Regions from separate parts of the Stenotrophomonas sp. YJH_SMC_91 genome, predicted to be linked through region 1. Evidence: riboswitches for the same ligand, from Rfam matches in the RefSeq annotation. Region 1 holds a riboswitch; the other holds the start of a gene.
The links. A riboswitch is a leader RNA that binds a small molecule or an ion and turns the genes downstream of it on or off. The one in region 1 is predicted to bind thiamine pyrophosphate.
Positions count from the first base shown of each region.

Region 2: linked by a shared signal. The riboswitch ahead of thiC (phosphomethylpyrimidine synthase ThiC) and the one ahead of AC5P5X_RS12020 (TonB-dependent receptor) in region 1 are both predicted to bind thiamine pyrophosphate.

Region 1 is NZ_JCAFRT010000008.1:127,462-134,043, forward strand. It holds gene AC5P5X_RS12005 (Dyp-type peroxidase) at 1-928, shown strand, start outside; gene AC5P5X_RS12010 (hypothetical protein) at 1,074-1,490, shown strand; gene pnuC (nicotinamide riboside transporter PnuC) at 1,595-2,164, opposite strand; gene AC5P5X_RS12020 (TonB-dependent receptor) at 2,173-4,362, opposite strand; TPP riboswitch at 4,433-4,528, opposite strand; gene AC5P5X_RS12025 (phosphotransferase enzyme family protein) at 4,652-5,776, opposite strand; gene AC5P5X_RS12030 (glycine zipper 2TM domain-containing protein) at 5,902-6,309, opposite strand; gene AC5P5X_RS12035 (peptidoglycan-binding protein) at 6,556-6,582, opposite strand, start outside.
Region 2 is NZ_JCAFRT010000001.1:31,023-37,604, reverse strand. It holds gene AC5P5X_RS00150 (ion channel) at 1-63, opposite strand, end outside; gene thiC (phosphomethylpyrimidine synthase ThiC) at 203-2,047, opposite strand; TPP riboswitch at 2,130-2,230, opposite strand; gene AC5P5X_RS00140 (BCCT family transporter) at 2,451-4,028, shown strand; gene ggt (gamma-glutamyltransferase) at 4,577-6,295, opposite strand.

The DNA.
Region 1 (6,582 bases):
CAACGAGCCGCAGCAGATCACCGCGCCACTGACCCATTCGGCGGCGTTCCTGGTGCTGAAGGTGAAGGATGACGAGGCGTCGATCGCCAAGGCACGCGAGGTGCTGGCCAGCACCGACGACCTGATCAAGAACACCGCCATCCGCGAGATCGAACGCACCTTCACCTGCAACGTGGCCATCGGCCACCGCGTGTGGAAGCCGCTGGTGGGCACCACGCCACCGCGTGAGCTGCAGCCGTTCCGCGAGATCAAGGGCGCGACCCACACGGCCGTGTCCACGCCGGGCGACCTGCTGTACCACATCCGTGCACGCACGATGGATCTGATCGTGGCGTTCGAGCGCAACCTGCTGATGGCCTTTGGCGATGCGGTGGAGACGGTCGATGACGTGGCCGGCTTCCGCTATTTCGATGGCCGCGACCTGCTCGATTTCGTCGACGGCACCGCCAACCCGGAAGGGCTGTCACTGCCGGAAGCCACCATCGTGGGTGAAGAGGATCCGGAACATGCCGGCGGCAGTTACGTGGTGGTGCAGAAGTACCTGCACAACCTCGATGCCTGGCGCGCGCAGAAGACCGAGGCGCAGGAAGCAATCATCGGTCGTACCAAGCACGACAACATCGAGCTGGACGATGCGCCGGCCGATGCGCAGAAGTCGCACAAGACGCTGTGCACCATCGAGGATGCCGACGGCGAGCACGAGATCCTGCGCGACAACATGCCGTTCGCCAACCCGGGTCGCGGCGAGTACGGCACCTACTTCATCGGCTACACGCGCCGCCTGTGGGTGATCGAGAAGATGCTCGAGCGCATGTTCATCGGCAATCCCGCACCGCTGCATGACCGCATCCTTGATTTCTCCACCGCCACCACCGGCGTGACCTTCTTCGCGCCCTCGCGCAAGGTGCTGGCCGACCTGGGCGACTGATCGCGGCTCTCGTCCTTGCGCATGCTACTGGCCGCTCTGTTCCAGTAGATCCACGCCACGCATGGCGTGGCTCTACTGTGCCGCCATCTGCCTGTCATCTACCGCGCCGACCATCAGCCGTTGGATGAGAGCGCAGGGGCGGGCGATGGCGATGGCAAGGAACACAACCGGTGCACGCCGCTGGTGGCGGCCACTGGCCGCGTTGTTCGGCGCGTTGGCACTGGGGAGTGCCAGCGTTTCCGCGCAGGAAGCTCCTGCACACTGGATGGCCTATGCCGCCGCCGTGGGGGGGCAGCTGCAGCAGCGCCTGCAGCAGGAGCAGGACCCGCAGGCGCAGCGCGTGCTGGAATGGCTGCAGGCACATCCGGACGCACCGACGCCGCTACCGGTGAGCGTGTGGATCGCGGCGGATGGCCGCATCTCGAAGCTGGAATTCGACAGCCTGGGCGATGCCCAGGTCGACGCCGACCTGCGCGCGACCCTGCAGAGTGCACCCCTGCAGGCCGCGCCACCGGCCGACATGCGCCAGCCGCTGCGGCTGGGTTTGGTGCTTACCCAGTAGATCCACGCCATGCGTGGATGTTCTGGGTAGATGCCGACCTTGGTCGGCACGCACGCCAACCAAGGTTGGCGACTACCGGTAGCCCAGCCACGCATGGCGTGGCTCTACTGCGTTGCCACCTGTGGCTCGCGAGCGGCGGCGCTCCATGCGCGCAGGCCGAACACGGCCAGGCCGAGGAAGAACACGTACAGCGCGGCGGTCACGTGCAGCGACTTGAACAGGTACGCACCCACATAGACCACGTCCACTGCGATCCACACCCACCAGCAGGCCACGTGGCGGCGGGCCTGCCACCATTGCCCGACCAGGCTCAGACCGGTCAGCAGCGCATCCAACCACGGCAGGGCAGCGTCGGTGAAGCTGTGCATGGCTGCACCCAGCGCCACGCCACCGCACAGGCCGATGGCCAGGTCGCGCAGCAGCGTGCCGCGTGCCAGCGGCACGATGCGGATGCTGCCCTCATCGGCGGCATGCTGTCGCCAGTTGAGCCAGCCATAGACCAGGAAACCACCGAAGGCGATCTGCAGCAGGGTGTCCGAGTACAGCTTGGCCTCGGCGAACACCAGGCCATACAGCGCCACCGACAGCAGGCCCACCGGCCACGCCGCCAGCCGGCGCCGGGCCATCAGCCAGACGCCGAGGATGCTGCACAGTGCGGCGGTCCACTCGAGCATCACGCCGCTCACAGCGCGAACGTCACCGACAGGCGGGCCTGTCGCGGTGCGCCGGGGAACAGGTAGTAGTCACCGCCGCTGCTGCCGGTATCGCGCCAGTAGAAGCGGTTGAACACGTTGTCCACCGACAGGTTCCAGGTCACCGCGCGTTCGTGCAGGCGATGCTGGAAACGCAGGCCGGCATCGAACACCGAGTGGTCCGGTGCGCGTACGCCGCCGTCGGCGCGGGCCACGTTGGCACCGGCATAGCGCCAGCCGCCGGTCACATCCAGGCCCTGCACGAACGGGAGCGCATAGGCCAGGTGCACGCTGGCGCGCACCTTCGGCACGTTCACCAGCTGATGGCCTTCATAGGCCGGGGTGCCGGTGTCGCGCGCGCGCGCCTGCAGCACGCTGGCGCTGGCCACGATCTGCAGTGCGTCGGTCAGCTGGCCGTTGGCGGTCAGCTCCAGGCCGGTGTGGGTCTGCGTGCCTTCCTCGACGAAGGTGTAGCCGACGTCGCTGCTGTCGGGCTTGGCGTACTGGTACGGCTGCGAAATGCGGAACACGGCCGCGCCCAGGGTCAGCGCTTCGACCGGCACGTACTTCACGCCCACTTCCAGCTGCCGCGACTGCACCGACGGCAGGAAGGTGTCGGCGTTGCTGGTCCAGAACGGCGCTTCCTGGCCCAGCGAAATGCCGCGCACGTAGCTGGCATAGGCATTGAGCTGGTCGGTGGCCTTCCACACCACCGCAGTCTGCGGCAGGAAGCGCGACAGGCGGCTGTGCCGCTGCGGGGTGCCACGCTTGTCGTAGGCGCGCTCATCGAGGCGCACGAAGCGGCCACCGGCCAGCCACTGCCAGTCATCGCCGAAGCTGATCCGGTCCAGCGCGAAGAACGCGGTCTGGCGGCTGTCCAGGCGCCGTGCGGACGGTCCCGGCATCTTCGGCGACGGCGCGAATACCGGCACCGGTGCTTCGTGGATGTTGGTGGTGCCGACGTACTCGTTGACGCTCGGGCGCTTGTCCACGGTGCGCCGGAAGTAGTCGGCACCGACGGTCAGCTCATGGCCGACGCTGCCGGTCTCGAAGCGGCCACGCAGCTCGGCACGGGCCTGCTGGTTGCGACGGGTGTCGTCCGGGCTGCGGTAGTCGTAGACGTCATAGTCGCCGTTGGGCGCGAAGTAGTTGCCCGGCACGCTGCCATCGGCGCACAGCACGGCGTAGTAGCAGCCGTAGGCGAAGGCGACGTTGTCATCGATCACCGAACGGCTGTGGCCGACCGAGATGCGCGACTGCCAGGCCTCGTTGAAGTCGTAGGTATGCAGCGCGGTGATGTTGGTGCTGGCGATATCCACCGGGCGCTGCCACGGCTGGTAACCCAGCAGGTGTTCGCGGTCGACGCCACGCGGCAGGTCGCGTGCGCCCAGCAGTTGGTAGCCGGACACCGAACGCTGCGAGCTGGTCTGGTAATTGGCATCCACTTCCAGCTTGCCGCGCTCGCCAATGAGCCAGTCGGCGGCCAGCGAGTAGAAGTTGCGGCGACCGTCGGCGTGCTCGATATAGGAGTTGCTGGAATCCCATGCGGCATTCAGGCGCAGGCCGAAACGCGGGGTGATCCAGTGGCCGACATCGACGGCGACGTAGCGCGAGCCTTCCGAATCGGTACCGAGCGTGGCAGTGCGCACTTCGGCCGGGCGCTTGCCGATGTAGTTGATGATGCCGCCGGGCGCCATCACGCCTGCGGCCAGGCCGGCTTCACCCTTGAGGATCTCCACCGACTGCACGTTCTCCAGCGCCAGGCGCTGTTCGCCGGCGATGGACAGGCCGTTGAAGCGGTAGCCGGTGGCGGCGTCCAGGGCAAAGCCACGGATGGCGACGTTCTGGTAGTAACCCACCGGCGCATACGCATCACCCAGCGAGGCATCGTTGCTGGCCAGCTCGGACAGCGAACGCACCTGGCGACGGTCCAGGTAATCGCGCTCAAGCACGTTCACCGAGGCCGGCGTGTCCTTCCAGCTGCCGCCACCGAAGGCGTTCACGCGTGAGGTATCGGCCTTCGGTTTGCCGGCCTGCACGCGTACCGCCGCCAGTTCGGTGGGCGAGCGCTCGGCGCCGGTGGTAGCCGCATCAGGGGACGCATCGGCCTCGCTGGCGTGCAGTGGCAGCGCAGCGCAGAGGGCGAGGGAGAGCAGGGTGGGGCGCAGGCAGCGGTTCATTCGGTTCGTCTTCGGACAACAAGGGAGACGAAGCGACGGCGCGCAGGTGCACCGGCCCATGATGGGGGTGTGGCTGCGGCTCAAAGCTCCCTACGCCGGTGCAAACCGGATCAGGTTCCAAGGGACTCTCTCAGCCTGGCAGATCCAGGCACCCCCGCTTCAGGTGACCATTTCACTACAAATGGTACGGATTTGCGAGCCGGCGTCCTTCAGGCTGCGGGGTCCAGGCTGCGGGGTCAGATCCCTTTCCGCAGGAAAGGGATCTGACCCCAATGGTGCGCCAACCGGGTCACGCCGCCGCGTGCAGCGCCTGCAGCAGTGCCTGTCCCGGCGCGCTGTGGAACCACGCCGGATGCCCCAGCATGAAGGGCTGCCACGCGACGTCGGCATTGGCGGTCGAGCCGGTGACGCCTTCGAAGTACTCCACTTCGGACAGTGCGAAGTCGAAATGGACCATCGGCAGCAGGTCGGCCAGCAGGTGCACGCGTGCCGCCGACAGCGGCAGCACCTGGCGGTAGCCGTCGAGCAGGGCCAGCGCGATATCGATGCGCACCGCCTCCATGCCGCGCTCCAGTTCCAGCCACGCCACCGCGTTGCGCTCGATCGCCGTGGCGAGGTCGAACAGCGCACTGGTGGGCGAGGCCAGGCCGAAATCCAGCACGGTACTGATCTGCCCATCGCGCCACAGCAGGTTGGAAACGTGCCAGTCGTTGTGCGCCCACAATCGTGGCTCATCGCGCAGGCGCTCGGCCAGGCCGGCATGCCACGGCAGCACATCGCGCTGCAGCTGCGCTTCCCATGGAATGCGCGCGAGATAGCGGGCCAGCCCGGGACGCTCGTGCAGCCCTGCCTTGATGGCCGCGATCGGATCGTCGGCACGGATCAGATCGTCGCGCGCGACCAGCACATGGGTGCTGCGTTGGGGCGCGTGGTAGCTGGCGGCGGCCCGGTGCAGCTGCGCGAGTGTGCGCCCGGCTTCGCGGGCCTGCGCGACATCGGTCAGCAGCGACCACGACACGGCGTCGCGGTACAGGTCCTCGCCGACGCCGATCGCATGCAGCTCGAACGTCCATTCGCCATGTTCGGCCGCCGTGTGGCCATCGGCCGCTGGCAGCACCTTCACCACCGGTACGCCCGCTGCGGCGAGATGGGCGATGAAGTGGTGCTCTTCTTCCAGGCAGGCCGCACTGCGCACGCTGTGGTGATGGCGCTTGACGAACACCGCGCCGTTCGCGCCGTTGACGATGGCGGCAGCCGACAGCGGCCGCGGGCTGTGCCAGTGCGGTTGGCTGCGCTCGTCCAGCTGCGGGTAGTGCTGGCGCAGCCACGCGATGTCCGCCGCGCTGATCGGTGGCCAGTCGGCAGCGACCTCGTCGTTGTTGAGGCCCTGCACGCGGTGGGAGGAAGAAGTCATGCCGCAGCCCCAGTGGGGAAAGTCACATCCAAGGCTGCGCATTCAACGCCATGCACGCGGCCAACGCAAACGGGCGGGTCATCGACCCGCCCGTCCGTGCATCGGCATGGGAGATGCCGCGCTGCTTACCAGCCGCGATGGCGACCGCGGTCGTGGTAGTAGCGGTTGTCGTAGTAGCGCTCGCGCTGCCAGCGACGGTCATCACCGCGGTCGTAGTAGCCGCTGCGGTAGTAGCCACGGTCGTAACGGCGATCGTAGCGATCGTCGTAACGGCGATTGTCGTAGTAACGACGGTCGCGGCGGTCGGAGGTGGTCAGGTTGCCGATCGCGCCGCCGGCCACGGCGCCGCCGACGGTGGCAGCGGGATCACCGTTGGAGAGCAGGTTGCCGGCCACGCCACCGACCACGGCGCCGACCAGGGTGCGCTTGTCCTTCCTCGACATCGCGCTGGCATCGCTGACCACGGCGACACCGGCCACCAGTGCCAGGGCCATCGCCAGACCACGGAAGCTGAGTGTGGAAGTACTGAGCATGTTCGTTCTCCTGTGAGGTGCATGCCACGCTGGGCAGGGAGGGCGCGGGGCGCCCCGGCTGCCGTGGTGTCCACGCTGGCGTTCCAACATTGCCGGAACATTGCCTCGTCCACCGTGCGGCTTGCGCATTCATCTAGCGGCAGGCGGCATGAAGCAAGGCTGAAAGCGGCCTCGGCCGCTCAGCTGGCAGAAAGGGAAAAGGCCACGCGGACGTGGCCCTCCCTTCTCTGCCAAGGCGTTGCGGGCTTAGACGCCCATCGCCTTCTGTGCCTG
Region 2 (6,582 bases), on a different contig from region 1:
GAGCCAGGCCGAAGGATGGCGGCGGGCGATGGCCAGCCAGCGGGTGGTCGTGGCAACGGGCATGGCGTCCTTTCCCCTGGGCGATGCGCGGAGGATAGCCGGGCGCGGCGTGATGAACGGTAGTGCCGGCCATTGGCCAGCACTCTCCCCGGTCCCGTGCACGACGGAATGCCGGCCGGCGGCCGGCACTACCCGTTACCCGTCACCCCTGGCGGTAGACCTCGGCCCCGCCAGCACGGAACTCCTGCGACTTCTCCTTCATGCCGGCCTCGGCGTAGTCGCGCACGTCCTGGGTGATCTTCATCGAACAGAAGTGCGGTCCGCACATCGAGCAGAAGTGGGCCAGCTTGTGCGCGTCCTTCGGCAACGTCTCGTCGTGGAATTCCTTGGCCTTTTCCGGATCCAGGCCCAGGTGGAACTGGTCTTCCCAGCGGAACTCGAAGCGCGCCTTGCTCAGCGCGTTGTCGCGTACCTGTGCGCCCGGATGCCCCTTGGCCAGGTCGGCCGCGTGCGCGGCAATGCGGTAAGCCATGATGCCGTCGCGCACGTCCTGGCGGTTGGGCAGGCCCAGGTGCTCCTTCGGCGTCACGTAGCAGAGCATGGCCGTGCCAAACCAGCCGATCATCGCCGCGCCGATCGCACTGGTGATGTGGTCGTAGCCCGGCGCGATGTCGGTCGTCAGCGGCCCCAGCGTGTAGAACGGCGCTTCGCCGCATTCGCGCAGCTGCTTGTCCATGTTTTCCTTGATCAGCTGCATCGGCACGTGGCCGGGGCCTTCGATCATGGTCTGCACATCGTGTTTCCAGGCGATCTTCGTCAGTTCACCCAGCGTTTCCAGTTCGCCGAACTGCGCCGCGTCGTTGGCATCAGCGATGCAACCCGGGCGCAGGCCGTCGCCCAGCGAGAAGGTCACGTCGTAGGCCTTCATGATTTCGCAGATGTCTTCGAAATGCGTGTAGAGGAAGTTCTCCTTGTGGTGCGCCAGGCACCACTTGGCCATGATCGAGCCGCCGCGGCTGACGATGCCGGTAACACGCTTGGCGGTAAGCGGCACGTAGCGCAGCAGCACGCCAGCGTGGATGGTGAAGTAGTCCACGCCCTGCTCGGCCTGCTCGATCAGGGTGTCGCGGAAGATCTCCCAGGTCAGTGCCTCGGCGCGGCCGTCAACCTTCTCCAGGGCCTGGTAGATCGGCACGGTACCGATCGCAACCGGCGAGTTGCGGATGATCCATTCGCGCGTCTCGTGGATGTGCTTGCCGGTGGACAGGTCCATCACCGTGTCACCGCCCCAGCGGATCGCCCACACCAGCTTCTCCACTTCCTCGGCGATGCCGGAAGACACCGCACTGTTGCCGATGTTGGCGTTGATCTTGGTCAGGAAATTGCGGCCGATGATCATCGGCTCGCTTTCCGGGTGGTTGATGTTGTTGGGCAGCACCGCACGGCCACGGGCGATTTCGTCGCGCACGAACTCCGGGGTGATGATCTTCTGGATCGACGCGCCGAACGCCTCGCCCGGGTGCTGCTGCAGCAGGCCGGCATCGCGGATCGCGTCCAGGCGCTGGTTCTCGCGGATGGCGACGAATTCCATTTCCGGCGTGATGATGCCGCGGCGCGCGTAATGCATCTGGGTGACGTTGGCACCGGCACGTGCACGGCGTGGCAGGCTGCGCGCGGGGAAACGCACCGCGTCAAGCTTCGGGTCATGCTCGCGATCGCGACCGAACGAAGAACTCAGTCCTTCGAGCTGCTCGGTATCACCGCGCTCTTCCACCCAGCCGCGACGCAGTGCCGGCAAACCGGCGGAAAGATCGATGCGCACCTCCGGGTCGGTGTACGGGCCCGACGTGTCGTAAACGGTCACCGGCGCATTCTCTTCGCCGCCGAACAGCGTCGGCGTACGGGTCAGCGCGATCTCGCGCATCGGCACCTGCAGATCCGGGCGTGAACCGGGCACGTGGATCTTGCGCGAGCCGGGAATGGGCCGGGTCACGGATGCGGAGAGTTGCTGGGCCTGTTGCTGCAGGGCGGAGAGCTGTGCGTTCATCGGGCATCGTCCAGGAAGGTCAGGGACGAAGCGGCGGCGCACGGCACCCGCGCACGGACGGTCCTTGGGCGGAGTCCGGGCACGGCTGCATTGCAAAGCTTCCCTACGCCGGTATGAGCCGGATCAGGTTCCAAGGGACTGTCTCAACCGTGGCCACATGGCCCGGTACCCCCGCTTCTTGGTGCGCATTAGAGCATAGACCGCCCGCCTCCGGGACCAGGTCGCCATTCGTTAACGGAACCATGACGTCGCGTTCAGTAACGTGCACGCCATCGCGTTGCTGAGATCGATGCGTTCCCCGCCGCCTTCGCGGCCCCTGCCCGGTCCGTGCTGCATGCCGCCGGCCCTTCGCCGCAAGCTCTGCTCGCTCCCCTCAATCCCCCTTGATCGGAGAAGCTCCTTCATGGTGTTTCGCGTTTCCATCGCACTGGTTCTGCTGCTGGTGCTGCTCGCCGGTATCGCCCCCGGCCCCTTCAACACCGTGGTCCAGTCGATGCTGGCGGAAGTCATCCGCAGTGTCGGCTGGCTGTACCTGCTGGTGGTGTTCCTGGCGCTGGTGTTCCTGATGTACCTGGCGTTCGGCCGCTTCGGCAACCTGCGCATCGGCGGCGAGGACGCCGAACCCGAGTTCTCGCGTGCCAGCTGGATGTCGATGCTGTTCGCCGCCGGCATGGGCATCGGCCTGGTGTTCTGGGGTGCGGCCGAGCCCATCTCGCATTTCAGCAAGCCGCCGGAAGGCCTGGCGCCGCAAAGCCTGGATGCGGCGCGCGCATCGATGCGCTATGCGTTCTTCCACTGGGGCCTGCACCCGTGGGCGATCTACGCACTGATCGGCCTGGCGATGGCCTGGTTCCAGTTCAACCGCAATGGACGCGGCCTGGTCAGCGACATGCTGCAGCCGATCATCGGCCGCCACCATCGCGGCTGGATCGGTCGGGTGGTCAACATCGCCGCCGTAGTTGCCACCGCGATCGGTGTCGCCACCACGCTCGGCTTCGGCACCATCCAGATTGCTGCCGGTATCGAACGCGTCTTCAGCGTGCAGGCTACCGTCGCCGTGCAGATGACCATCATTGCCGTCGCCTTCGTGTTGTACATGGCCTCCACCGCCAGTGGCGTGGAGCGAGGTGTGAAGTGGCTGTCCAACTTCAACCTGGCGTTGGCTGCCCTGCTGGCAGCCATCCTGCTGGTGCTGGGGCCGACCGGCTTCATCTTCGATACGTTCACCACCACGCTGGGCTCCTACCTCAACCAGCTGGTGACGATGAGCCTGCGCATGTCACCGTTCTCCGGCAGCACCTGGGTGGCGGACTGGACGATCTTCTACTGGGCCTGGTGGATCTCGTGGGCGCCGTTCGTGGGATCGTTCATTGCGCGCATCTCGCGCGGCCGCAGCGTTCGCGAGTTCGTGATCGGCGTCGTGCTCGCACCGACGCTGCTGGGCTTCTTCTGGTTCGCGGTGTTCGGCGGCACTGCGTTGTGGGCACAGATCTTCGGCCACGCCGATCTGGTGCAGGCGCTTGGCAATGGCTACGAGACGGTGTTGTTCACACTGTTCGACAGCATGCCGCTACCGTTGTTGCTGTCGTGCATCGCGCTGGTGCTGCTGATGATCTTCTTCGTGACCTCGGCCGATTCGGCGGTCCTGGTGCTGGCCAGCATGTCCACCGACGAGGCTGGCGACCCACCGTTGAAGCGCAAGCTGGCCTGGGGCATTGCGGTGGCACTGATCGCAGCGGCGTTGCTGCTGGCCGGAGGCCTGGACGCGCTGCAGGGCATGATCACGATCGCGGCATTGCCATTCGCGCTGCTGATGGTGCTGGTGATGGTGTCGCTGTACCGGGTGCTGGACCAGGAGTACACGCGCGAGCGGCGGCAGGCGCAGCGCCAGCGGCACATGATTGATGCGTGGATCGCACGCGAGATGGCGGCGCAGGAGGAGACGCAGGCCGAGGCAGCGCGCGCGCACGATCAGGATTGAGGGTGTTTTGCAGCCTGCGGCTGCACCGCTTTTTCAGGCAAGGGCCAAGGTCAAATTCAAAGGCGGCTCTGGATTGCTGCTGGTTGGGTGGGGCGGTGTGGGTGGGCAGGACACGCCGTGAACCCATCCATGGGGGCTCGATGGCGCCATCCATGGCGCCAACGGTCCTGCCCACCCACACCACCCCACCCCCGACAGTTTCCCGGTAACGGTTGGTTTTCCACGCTTTGCGTGGAAGAGGTGTATCGGAAAACAAGAAGGGGTCGGATCCGTTTTCCTGCGGAAAACGGATCCGACCCCAATACACAGCGCGCGGCTGTTGCCGTTGCCTTTGCTCTTGCTCTTCTTTTTTTCTTTTCCTGCGGTGACGGCCACGGAAACTGTCCGTGGCCGGGCGGGTGGGTTGGCTGGGGGCGTGAGCCGCATGGATGCGGCGACCGAGCTTACATGGACGTACTTGCAGCGGCCCCCAGACAATCCACCCGCCCGGCCAAGCCCCGTATCACTGCCACCACCGCAGAGGGGGCTCAGCCCGTTGGCCGGGAAACTCAGTACCCCGCCGCCTGCCCATCCTTGCGACTCTCCGAAGCTCCGTAATAAACCCCGCTCTCGGGATCGCGCATGATCGCCTGGTACCCGCCATAAGGCCCATCGGCGAACACGATGCGATGCCCCTTGCGCATCAGCGCACGCACCGTCTCGTAGGGGAAGCCGGTCTCCAGATTCACTTCGCCGCCATCGGTCATCGCCGTGGCCTGACCCGTCGGTTCAGTCGAGCCTTCGTGCTGGATGCGCGGCGCATCACCGGCTTCCTGCAGGTTCATCCCGAAATCCACCAGGTTCATCACGATCTGCGCATGGCCCTGCGGCTGCATCGCGCCGCCCATCACGCCGAAGCTGGCATACGGCTTGCCGCCCTTGGTGATGAACCCCGGAATGATGGTCTGGAATGGACGCTTGCCCGGCGCGTAGCCGTTGGGATGGTTCTTCTGCAGCACGAACATCTCGCCACGGTCCTGCAGGATGAAACCCAGACCGGGCGGTGCCATGCCGCTGCCCATGCCACGGTAGTTGGACTGGATCAGCGAAACCATCATGCCGTCGGCGTCGGCCACGGTCATGTAGATCGTGTCGCCCTCCTCCAGCTGCTTCGGCGTGCCCGGCTGCACTTCCTTCAACGCCTTGTCCATCGAAATCAGCGCGCGGCGCTGCGCGGCGTACTCCTTGGAGATGAGCTTCTGCACCGGCGCCGGCTGGAACGCCATGTCGGCGTAGAAGCGTGCACGGTCGGCGAAGGCCAGCTTCTTCGCTTCGACAAACAGGTGCACGTGTTCCGGTGAACCGAACGGGATCTTCGAGAAGTCGTAGCCTTCCAGCACATTGAGGATCTGCAGCGCGGCGATGCCCTGGCTGTTCGGCGGCAGTTCCCAGACGTCGTAGCCGCGGTAGTTGCTGCTGACCGGTTCGACCCACTCGCCATGATGGTCAGCCATGTCCTGGTAGCTCAGGTAGCCACCGTTGGCCTTGAAGTAGTCACCGATGGTGTGGGCGATCTCGCCCTTGTAGAAGGCGTCGCGGCCACCATCGGCGATCTTCTGCAGGGTGCTGGCCAGGTTCGCGTTCTTCCACATCTCGCCCTTGCGCGGGGCGTGGCCGTTGATCGTGAACTGCTCCTTGAAGCCCGGGTACTGCGACAACTTGGGCACCGAGCGGTCCCAGTAGTAGGCGATCACCTCGGCCACCGGGTGACCCTCGCGGGCGTAGCGGATGGCCGGCGCCAGGTTGTCGGCCATCGGCTTGCGACCGAAGCGGTCGTGCAGCGCGAACCAGCCGTCGACGGCACCCGGCACCGACACCGGCAGTGGACCGGTGGCCGGGATGTCCTTCAGGCCACGGCGCTGGAACTCGGCCAGGGTGAGCGACTTCGGCGAGCGGCCCGAGCCGTTGTAGCCGTAGAGCTTCTGCGTCTTCGGATCCCACACGATGGCGAACAGGTCGCCGCCGATGCCGTTGCCGGTCGGCTCCATCAGGCCGAGCGCGGCGTTGGCGGCAATCGCCGCGTCCACTGCCGAACCGCCGCCCTTCATCACGTCCAGCGCGATCTGGGTGGCCAGTGGTTGCGAGGTCGCGGCCATCGCATGCGGGGCGATCACCTCCGAACGGGTGGCGAAGGTGTGGCCGGTGATGCGGTCGGCGGCGAAGGACAGCGCGGGTACGGCAGCCAGTACGGCGGCGGCGAGCAGGGAACGGGCAAGGCGTCGGGACACAGTCGGGTTCCGATGGACGGGTGGTTCCCCGATCTTCGCCGCTGCGGCCTTCACGCGGTATCGGACAGACGTCATGGACGTTGATCCTTGGGCGGAAAAATCCACCGGATTCCGCGCAAAAACCGCCCCGAAAGGAGTGAATTCGGGTTCACCGAAACACTTTCAGCAGCAACCATCCTTGTGCCGCAAGCGATTGCGCTGGATGCAGCGGAAACCGATAGAAAATCCGTCGCGAGGGTTGACACCGTCGAAATGGCTGTGTTTCTCTCGATCACATGTTGCATCAC